Regions from separate parts of the Kitasatospora sp. NPDC090091 genome, predicted to be linked through region 2. Evidence: predicted binding sites of a transcription regulator. Region 2 holds the regulator's gene; each other region holds the start of a gene.
What was found. The regulator HspR, encoded in region 2, represses chaperone genes until heat shock. The targets are predictions, from matches to a motif close to TTGAGNNNNNNNNNCTCAA.
Positions count from the first base shown of each region.

Region 1 (3,271 bases), on a different contig from region 2:
CGTTTCGAACGCGCGTGGATCGGTGGACAGGTGTGGACTGCCCACGTCTCCCGCGCACTCCGCAGCGTACGGACAACGGGTGGTTCCCGGCAGGTGGACCGGATGTTTCCGGCCCGCGGGCCGGCTTGTCGGGCCGCCCTCGGACCCACTCGGAAGTGGGCACGGGCCGATACCTTACCCGGCGAATTTTCACTGCGTAACGGTATGTATGCAGTCCACTTGACGCCGAGCCGCCGGTCAGAGCCGCTACTCGTGCGTAAACAGAGGGATGGTCCGGACCAAATGCCGGGGTTCCGGCCGCCGGCGGCCCACCGATCTTCACGGGGATTTCCCAGCCGACTCCCAGGACCCGGACGTACCGTGGCCACGACAAGGATCGGGGGGCGGGATTTCCGGCGTTCGCCGGTACGTTGGGCACCGGACGGGGAGCCGAGGGCTGCGGGGTCTGGAGCGGAGGCGGCATGGCGGGGCTGCGGATCGGCGCCGAGCGGAACGGGCCGCGCCGGGAGCCCGGTGCGGGCACCGGTTCCGGGCCGCCGTACGGGATGCTGCGGTTCGGACTGCGGTCGGCCCTGCTCGGCTGGCTGCTGGCCCGGGTGCCGACCCCCCGGCGCAACCCCTTCGCGCTCGGCTACGTCGCCGTCGTCGGCGCCACCAGCACCTTCGCGATGCTCGCCGACCCGGACCTGGTGCTCCGCCTGCAGGAGGCGTCCAGCTCGGACGGGGACAACCTGTTGCACCACCCGCTGCGCGCGCTGCTGCTCAGCGGCTTCTGGGTGGCCGGGACGGTCTGGATGCCGTACCTCTGGGCCTTCGCCTTCACCGTCGCACCGCTGGAGCGCCGGATCGGCGCGGGGCGGGCGGCGGCGGTGTTCGCGACCGGCCACATCGCCGCGACGGTCCTCTCCCAGGGGGTGGTGATCGTCGCCGTGCTGGCCGGGCGGCTGGATCCCGCCGAGCTCGACCGCCTCGACATCGGCGTCAGCTACGGCGTGCTGGCCAGCATCGCGGCCCTGGCCGGGCTGCTCCGCCCGCGCGGCCGGCTGCTCGCACTGGGCGGCGCCGCCCTGCTGCTCGCCGACCAGTACGCCACCGACCAGGACCTGGTGACCGGGATCGGCCACCCGGCGGCGCTGCTGGCCGGGGTGGCGCTCTGGCGCTGGCTGCGCCGCGTCCCCGACCGGCGTGCGCACCACCCCCGGGGGGTCGCCCAGGCCTCCGCGCCGGCGGTCGCCCCCGCCGCGTCCGCCGCGCCCTCCGCGGCGGGCGGAGCCGCGGTGCTCGACCGGATGTGACGGTTCGCAGACGCTTTTGACGGGCCCTCCCACGCCTCTCCCTGTTCGCTCATGGCGAACACGGGGCGGGGAACATCCGGGGCCTGCCAAACCTTAGTCAGGTCAGCTCAAGTTCACTGACTGGGGAGAGATCATGGCATCGACGTCCACTCCGCTCACCCTGCCCGTGCTGCCGCTCGACGACGAGGTCGTGCTCCCGGGCATGGTCGTCCCGCTGGACCTGAAGGACACCGAGGTGCGCGCCGCGGTGGAGGCCGCGCGCGCCGCGGCCACCGGCACCGGCAAACCCCAGGTCCTGCTGGTCCCGCGGGTGGACGGCTCGTACGCGGCGGCCGGCACCCTCGCCACCGTCGAACAGGTCGGCCGGCTGGCCGACGGCGACCCGGCCGCGCTGGTCCGCGCCGTGCGCCGGGTCCGGATCGGCGTCGGCACCACCGGGCCCGGCGCCGCGCTCTGGGTGGAGACCACGCCGTTCCGGGAGTCCTCGGTCGGCACCCCGGTGGCGGGGCGCGCCGCCGAGCTGGTCAAGGAGTACAAGGCGCTCTCCACCCAGTGGCTGCGCAAGCGCGGCGCCTGGCAGATCGTCGACCGGGTGGCCCAGATCGAGGGCGTCGGCGAGCTGGCCGACAACATCGGCTACGCGCCGTTCGTCACCGCCGAGCAGAAGCTCAAGGTGCTGCTGGAGGCCGACCAGGTGGCCCGGCTGGAGTACGCGCTGACGCTGCTGCGCGACCACCTCGCCGAGGAGGAGGTCAACGACACCATCCGCAAGGACGTCGAGGAGGGCGTGGCCAAGCAGCAGAAGGAGTTCCTGCTCCGCCGCCAGCTGGAGGCCGTCCGCAAGGAGCTGGCCGAGCTGAACGGCGACCCGGCCGACGAGGAGGGCGACTACCGCGCCCGGGTCGAGGCGGCCGATCTGCCCGAGAAGGTCCGCGAGGCCGCGCTCAAGGAGGTCGACAAGCTGGAGCGGGCCTCCGACCAGTCGCCGGAGGGCTCCTGGATCCGCACCTGGCTGGACACCGTCCTGGAGCTGCCCTGGAACGAGCGCACCGAGGACGCCTACGACATCGCCGGCGCCCGCGCGGTGCTGGACGCCGACCACTCCGGCCTGGCCGACGTGAAGGACCGGATCGTCGAGTACCTGGCGGTCCGCAAGCGCCGGGCCGACCAGGGCCTCGGGCAGGTCGGCGGGCGGCGCGGCGGCGCGGTGCTGGCGCTGGTCGGCCCGCCCGGCGTCGGCAAGACCTCGCTCGGCGAGTCGGTGGCCCGGGCCATGGGCCGCAACTTCGTGCGGGTGGCGCTCGGCGGCGTCCGGGACGAGGCCGAGATCCGCGGCCACCGGCGCACCTACGTCGGCGCGCTGCCCGGCCGCCTGGTGCGGGCCATCAAGGAGGCCGGCTCGATGAACCCGGTGGTCCTGCTGGACGAGATCGACAAGGTCGGCTCGGACTACCGCGGCGATCCGGCGGCCGCCCTGCTGGAGGTGCTGGACCCGGCGCAGAACCACACCTTCCGGGACCACTACCTGGAGGTCGAGCTGGACCTCTCCGACGTCGTCTTCCTCGCCACCGCCAACGTGCTGGAGGCCATCCCCGAGCCGCTGCTCGACCGGATGGAGCTGGTCCGGCTGGACGGCTACACCGAGGACGAGAAGGTCGTCATCGCCCGTGACCACCTGCTCCCGCGCCAGCTGGAGAAGGCCGGCCTGAAGACCGGCGAGGTCGCGGTCGACGAGCAGGCGCTGCGCCGGCTGGCTGGCGAGTACACCCGCGAGGCCGGCGTGCGGAACCTCGAACGCTCGATCGCCCGGGTGCTGCGCAAGATCGCCGCGCAGAGCGAGCTGGGGGAGCGCGAGCTGCCCGCCGCGATCGGCGCCGACGACCTGCGCGCCCTGATCGGCCGGCCGCACCACGTCCCCGAGTCGGCCCAGGAGCCGGCCGAGCGGCGCACCGCCGTCCCCGGCGTGGCCACCGGCC
Region 1 is NZ_JBIVDY010000005.1:196,159-199,429, reverse strand. It holds gene ACIPSC_RS10745 (rhomboid-like protein) at 462-1,295, shown strand; gene lon (endopeptidase La) at 1,429-3,271, shown strand, end outside.
Region 1: lon (endopeptidase La) is a predicted target of HspR. The motif match lies at 1,388-1,406, and genes of this name have one in related genera.

Region 2 (3,271 bases):
CATGTCTCGTATACGTCGGGCTGCTCGGACGGTCATGGTGACGATGGCCGCCGGCGTCCTCGTGATGCTTGGCGCCGGTGCTTTTGCCACTGGCCATGATGCTGATCGTTCCGTTCATGTCAATTACTCGGTTTCCGAGGGCGACGCGAACGGTGTTTCCGATCAGGCTTCCGTTCTGCTGCTGGACCAGGACCACTCCTGGACCTGACAGTCGGTTGGGCTGCGAATCTCGCCGCTCACCCGTTCCCGGGTGCGGCGGGATTGGCAGGCCTGTGGTGGGACTCCCGTGACGACCGCGCCAGCGCGTACCCCAGCTGGAACAGCGATTCCACGTTGTAGTCCTCCCGCATCTCGGCGAGGTGGCGGGCCAGGGTGCGCTCGCTGATGCCCAGCCGGCGGGCGATGACTCTGTGGTTGGTGCCGTCGAGCAGCAGGTCGATGATCGTCTGCCGCATCCGGGACACCACCTGTTGGGGGACGGTCCGCCCGCCGCTGAAGTCGAGCCCGCGGTTCCAGTTGCGCTCGAACACCTCGTGCGTGAGGAAGTGGATGACCGCCGGGTCGTGGATGAACGCGGCCAGGTTCAGGTCCTCGGCGACCGGGATGACGGCCAGCGCCCGGTCGACGATGATCAGCCGGGTGTACGGCTCGTCCAGCGTGCGGAACCTCCCGCCGGCCTCGGTGAGCGTCGCCACGTAGTCTCTGGTCGGCGCGTGGTACCGGGTGCTCGGGTGGTAGATGGTCCGCGCGGAGATTCCCCGCCGCAAATCCTCGAGGTCCTCGGAGAGGGTTTGGGAGAGGACCTCCGGGGGCCGGGGACCCCCGGGCTGGGCGGCGAGCACCTCTTCCTTCGCCGAGGCGACCGCGTGATTGATGCGCTGATTGATGATCGCCTTGCCGCGGACGTATTCGACCGTCCCCCCGGTGGCGTCCGGGTTGTGAAAGGCGTCCGCGAGCCCCTGGAGGTCGCCCGGTATGGCTATTGCGCGGGCCAGGAGTTCCAGCGCCTGGCGCTGCCAGGTGGCGCTCAGACCGGACGAGAGCTGCTGCGGATCGGCGGCCAGCAGAACGTGCGGATCATCTGTGTCGGGGACGAGAAGGCCGATGTCCAGCAGTTCGCTGAGATAGCTGTACTCGGATTCCGCCACTTCCTTGCGCGCGATACGGCCGTGCGTGCGGATAACCGCGAGATAGAGATCGTGGGCGCCTGCGGACAGGGTGCCCTGCGTGCCGACGCCCGCGGTGGAGTCGTCCCTCCCGCTCATTGGCGGCTCCTTCTCGACGACAGATTGGCTCCAGGACTGTACGCGCCCCCGCCGGCGATCTTAGGTCGTGGGTCGGGTTCGGGATCAGGCATTGTTCCACCGGCCCGCGGCGGGGCTGTCGAGTGGCAGCCTCTCATCAAACACCGAGCCGCCGGCACCCCCCGTTCAGGAGGTAACCGGCGGCCGTCGGTGAGTGGGCCGGTCAGCGCTTGGGCCGCCAGACGACCAGCGCACTCGACTGGGTCGGCGGCTGGTACGGGACGAGATCGCGGCGGTACGAGGCGTGCACGGCGGCCTCGCGCTGCTGGAGCGCGGTGGCGGCGCCCTCCAGCGAGTCGATCAGTTCCGCGATGCGGGACTGGAGCGCGGTGACCTGGTTCTCCAGCTCGATGATCCGCTTGATGCCGGCCAGGTTGATGCCCTCGTCCTGGGAGAGCCGCTGGACCTCGCGCAGCTGCTGGATGTCCCGGGCCGAGTAGCGGCGCCCGCGGCCGGCGGTGCGGTCCGGGCAGACCAGGCCGAGCCGGTCGTACTGGCGCAGGGTCTGCGGGTGCAGGCCGGAGAGCTCGGCCGCGACCGAGATCACGTACACCGGGGTGTCCTCGGTGAGGACGTACTGCGGCGGCGGGGCGGTGCGGCGGGCGCGCGGTGCGGTGGCGCCGGGCAGGCCCTCGCCGATCCCGGGGCCGATCGGGCCGCGCGCGTTGCTGTCGGGGGTCATCTGGTCGTCACGCTCCCTCCGCCGCCTTGAAGAGGGCGGCACGCGGGTCGTCCGAGGCGGTGGCCTCGCGGTACTGCTCCAGGGCCGTCAGCGCGTCGCCGGTGACGTGCTGCGGCACCACGACCTCCACGGTGACCAGGAGGTCGCCGCGGGTGCCGTCCTTGCGGGTGGCGCCCTTGCCGCGGGCCCGCAGGGTGAGGCCGTTGGCACTGCCCGGGGGCAGCTTGAGCTTCACCGAGGGGCCGTTCAGCGTCGGTACCTCGATGGTGCCGCCCAGAGCGGCCTCGGGGAAGGAGACCGGGACGGTCACGGTGAGGTTGTCGGCCCTGCGGCCGAAGACCGGGTGCGGATCGACGTGCACGGTGACGTAGAGGTCGCCGGGTTGGCCGCCGCGCTCGCCCTGGGCGCCCTTGCCCTTGAGGCGGATGCGCTGGGCGTCCTGGACACCGGCCGGGATGCGCACCTGCATGGTGCGGGCCGAGCTGGCCCGGCCGCTGCCGTGGCAGTCGGTGCACGGGTCGTCGACGATCATGCCCCGGCCGCGGCAGTCCCGGCAGGGCTCGGACAGGGCGAAGGCGCCCTGGCCGCGGCTGACGGTGCCGGCGCCGACGCAGGTCGGACAGACCCGGGGAGTGGTGCCGGCCTTGGCGCCGGTGCCGCTGCAGGTGCGGCAGGGGGCCTGGCTGGTCATCCGCAGCGGGACGGTCGCGCCGTCGACGGCCTCCTCGAAGGAGAGCGTCACCTCGGTCTCGACGTCGGCGCCGCGCCGCGGCTGGGCCTGCCGGCCGCCGCCGCCGCGGTTGAAGAGGCCGCCGAAGACGTCGCCGAGGCCGCCGCCGGAGCCGCCCTGGCTGCCGCTGAAGAGGTCGCCGAAGTCGAAGCCGTAGTTGCCGCCGCCGGGGCCGCCGGCGCGGAAGCCGCCGTTGGCGAAGAGGGCGCGGGCCTCGTCGTACTCCTTGCGGCGCTTCTCGTCCGAGAGGACGTCGTAGGCCTCGGAGATGTCCTTGAAGCGGTCCTCGGCCTTGGTGTCGCCCTTGTTGGCGTCGGGGTGGAACTCGCGCGCCAGTTTGCGGTAGGTCTTCTTGATCTCGGTGGCGGAGGCGTCCTTGGGTACGCCGAGGACCTTGTAGTAGTCCTTCTCCACAAAATCCTTGCCGCTCATGCGCCCACCTCTCCCCCGGCCGGGGCGGCCGGGAGGTGCCCCCATCGCTCGGCGGCCGCTTCGCGGAACGCGCACCTTTCGACGATTCGCTCGCTTCGCACGCTCATGCGCTCCCGCCACCTC
Region 2 is NZ_JBIVDY010000002.1:186,573-189,843, reverse strand. It holds gene ACIPSC_RS03815 (hypothetical protein) at 35-208, shown strand; gene ACIPSC_RS03810 (helix-turn-helix domain-containing protein) at 237-1,265, opposite strand; gene ACIPSC_RS03805 (heat shock protein transcriptional repressor HspR) at 1,468-1,986, opposite strand; gene dnaJ (molecular chaperone DnaJ) at 1,994-3,148, opposite strand.

Region 3 (3,271 bases), on a different contig from region 2:
GCTCGCCAGCACGGTGCGGCTGAGGCCGCTGCGCCGGGCCGCCTCCAGGACGGCCTCGGTGCCGTCGATGTTGGTCCGCACCGCCCGCACCGGGTCGGCGGCGACGCGTTCGACGTCGGCCATCGCGGCGAGGTGGAACACCACCTCGCTGCCGTCCAGGGCGGAGGTGAGGGCGGGCAGGTCGAGGACGTCGATGTGGGCGTGCTCGGCGGCCGGGTTGAGGTACTGGTCGGTGGTGTCCACCGCGAGTACCTCGTGTCCGGCGGCCAGCAGCCGGTCCACGACATGCGAGCCGATGAATCCGCACCCCCCGGTGACGGCTATGCGCACGATCTCTCTCCTTCTCCGGCCCGCCCGGGGGCTCGTCCGCTTCGGCGGACGGCTCGGACGGGACTCTGGGTCGGACTCTCTCGGGCCGCCCGTCGGGGCGGCTCCGGCACATCACCCCGCAAGCCGCCGGTGGACGGTCGTGACCGCCTCGATCACCTGGTCGGTCTCGTCCTCGGTCATGTCGGAGTGCACCGGCAGGCAGATCTGGCGGGCGCAGAGGTCCTCGGCGACCGGGAGCGGGCCCCGCCGGTAGGGGGCGAGCACCGGCTGCAGGTGCAGCGGCAGGTCGTACACCTCACCGGAGAGGCGGACGCCGAAGTCCTCGGCCACGGCCCGCTTGAACGCGGCGCGGTCGACGCCGGCCGGCAGCAGCGCCACGTACTTGTAGTAGTTGCTGCGGGAGCCGGCCGGTTCGGTGATCGGCTGCAGGCCGTCGAGTCCGGCGAGTGCCGCGTCGTAGCGCTGGGCGACCCGCCGCCTGGTCTCCACGAACTCCTTGAGCCGGCGCAGGTGCACCGTGCCGACGGCGGCGTTCAGCTCGCTCATCCGCCAGGAGGCGCCGAACCGGACGTGGTGGTTGGTGGTGAACGAGCCCTTGCCCTGGTCGCGGTAGATCCGGGCCTCGTCGCGGAGCTCTGCGGAGTCGGTGAGGATCATGCCGCCCTCGCCGCTGGTGGTGAGCTTGGTCGGGTAGAAGGAGAAGGCGCCGGCCAGGCCGAAGGTGCCGGCGGCGCGCCCGTCGTAGCTGCTGCCGTGGGCGTGGGCGGCGTCCTCGACCAGCGGGACGCCCCGGCGGTCGCAGATCGCGCGCAGGGCGTCCACCTCGGGGGTGACCAGCCCGCCGATGTGCACCAGGACGACGGCCGCGGTGTCCGGGGTGAGCGCCGCCTCCAGGGTGGCGGGGCTGAGCGCCAGGGTCTGCGCGTCCACGTCGGCGATGACCGGCCGGCCGCCCGCGTGCACGACGGCGGCGGCGGTCGCGTAGAAGGTGACGGCCGGGACGACCACGTCGCGGTCGCGGATGTCGACCGTGCGCAGCGCGATCTCCAGTGCGGCCGTCCCGCTGGCGACGGCGACCGCGTGCGGGGCGCCGTGCTCGGCGGCGAAGGCCTGCTCGAACCGCTCGGTCCACGGGCCGAGCGTCAGCGCGCCGGTGGCGAGGATCTCGGTCACCGCGTCCGCGACGGCCGAGCGGTCGATCTCGTCGAACACGATGCGAGCGGCTGGCACGCCCATCGGGCCTCCTCCGGCAGCGGGGTGAAGACTTCTTCGGACAGAACGATCGGATCCGGGCAGACCGGGAAGAATCGGTCGGGCCAGGCACATCACGCTACTTCGCCCGCCCGGCCCCGGCCCGTCGTCGCCGCCCGCTCGGGTGATCCCGTGGCCTCGCGCCGCAGGTCGGCGCCGGTTCGCGGGACCGGCGCCGACCGGGCGGGTCGGGGTGCGACCGGAGCGCGGTCGGGGGCGTGGTCGGGGCGCGGTCGGGGCGTGGCATCCGGCCGCCCAGAGCGCCGGTGCCCGCGTCGGGCGGCATTCCCGGCAGCGCCGAGTGACAATTGAATTGACACGAATCCGCTCAACTTTCATGAGCGACCGCAAGGAGTGGCGGCAAGGCCCGCCGGCCGGCGGTACGCCCGCGCGATCCGGCGCGGGCGTGCGGGCCCGGCGCCTGCCGGGCCGCTCAGGAGGGAGGACCGCGATGGCTCGCTCAGTCGGGATCGACCTGGGCACCACCAACTCCGTCGTCTGCGTGCTGGAGGGCGGCGAGCCCGCCGTCGTGCCGAACGCGGAGGGCGCCCGCACCACGCCGTCGGTGGTCGCGTTCGCCAAGGGCGGCGAGGTGCTGGTCGGCGAGGTGGCCAAGCGCCAGGCGGTGACCAACGTCGACCGTACGGCCCGGTCGGTGAAGCGGCACGTCGGCGACGCGCAGTGGCGCTTCCCCGAGACGGGGGACGTCGACGGCAAGCGGTACACCGCGCAGGAGATCTCCGCCCGGGTGCTGCAGAAGCTGAAGCGGGACGCCGAGTCCTACCTGGGCGAGGACGTGACCGACGCCGTGGTCACCGTCCCCGCGTACTTCAACGACTCCCAGCGCACCGCGACCAAGGAAGCGGGCGAGATCGCCGGCCTGCGGGTGCTGCGCATCGTCAACGAGCCGACCGCCGCCGCGCTGGCCTACGGGCTGGACAAGGGGAACGACCAGACGATCCTGGTCTTCGACCTCGGCGGCGGCACCTTCGACGTCTCGCTGCTGGAGATCGGCGAGGGGGTCGTCGAGGTGAAGTCCACCAACGGCGACACCCGTCTCGGCGGCGACGACTGGGACCAGAAGGTCGTCGACCACCTGGTGCGGCAGTTCAAGAACGGCTACGGGATCGACCTGTCGAAGGACCGGATGGCCGCGCAGCGACTGCGCGAGGCCGCCGAGAAGGCCAAGATCGAGCTCTCCTCGGCCACCGAGACGACGATCAACCTGCCCTATGTGAGCGCCTCCGCCGAGGGGCCGCTGCACCTGGAGGAGAAGCTCACCCGGGCCCAGTTCGAACAGCTCACCTCCGACCTGCTGGAGCGCTGCCGCGGACCGTTCCACCAGGCCGTGGAGGACGCGGGGATCCAGGTCTCGGACATCGACCACGTGATCCTGGTCGGCGGCTCGACCCGGATGCCGGCCGTCACGGAGCTGGTCAAGTCGCTCACCGGGAAGGACCCGCACAAGGGCGTCAACCCGGACGAGGTGGTCGCCGTCGGCGCCTCGCTCCAGGCCGGCGTGCTGAAGGGCGAGGTCAAGGACGTCCTGCTGCTCGACGTCACCCCGCTGTCCCTCGGCATCGAGACCAAGGGTGGCATCATGACCAGGCTGATCGAGCGCAACACCACGATCCCGACCAAGCGCTCCGAGATCTTCACCACGGCCGAGGACAACCAGCCGTCCGTGCAG
Region 3 is NZ_JBIVDY010000004.1:378,802-382,072, reverse strand. It holds gene ACIPSC_RS09495 (NAD-dependent epimerase/dehydratase family protein) at 1-330, opposite strand, end outside; gene ACIPSC_RS09490 (DegT/DnrJ/EryC1/StrS family aminotransferase) at 442-1,566, opposite strand; gene dnaK (molecular chaperone DnaK) at 2,033-3,271, shown strand, end outside.
Region 3: dnaK (molecular chaperone DnaK) is a predicted target of HspR. The motif match lies at 1,895-1,913, and genes of this name have one in related genera.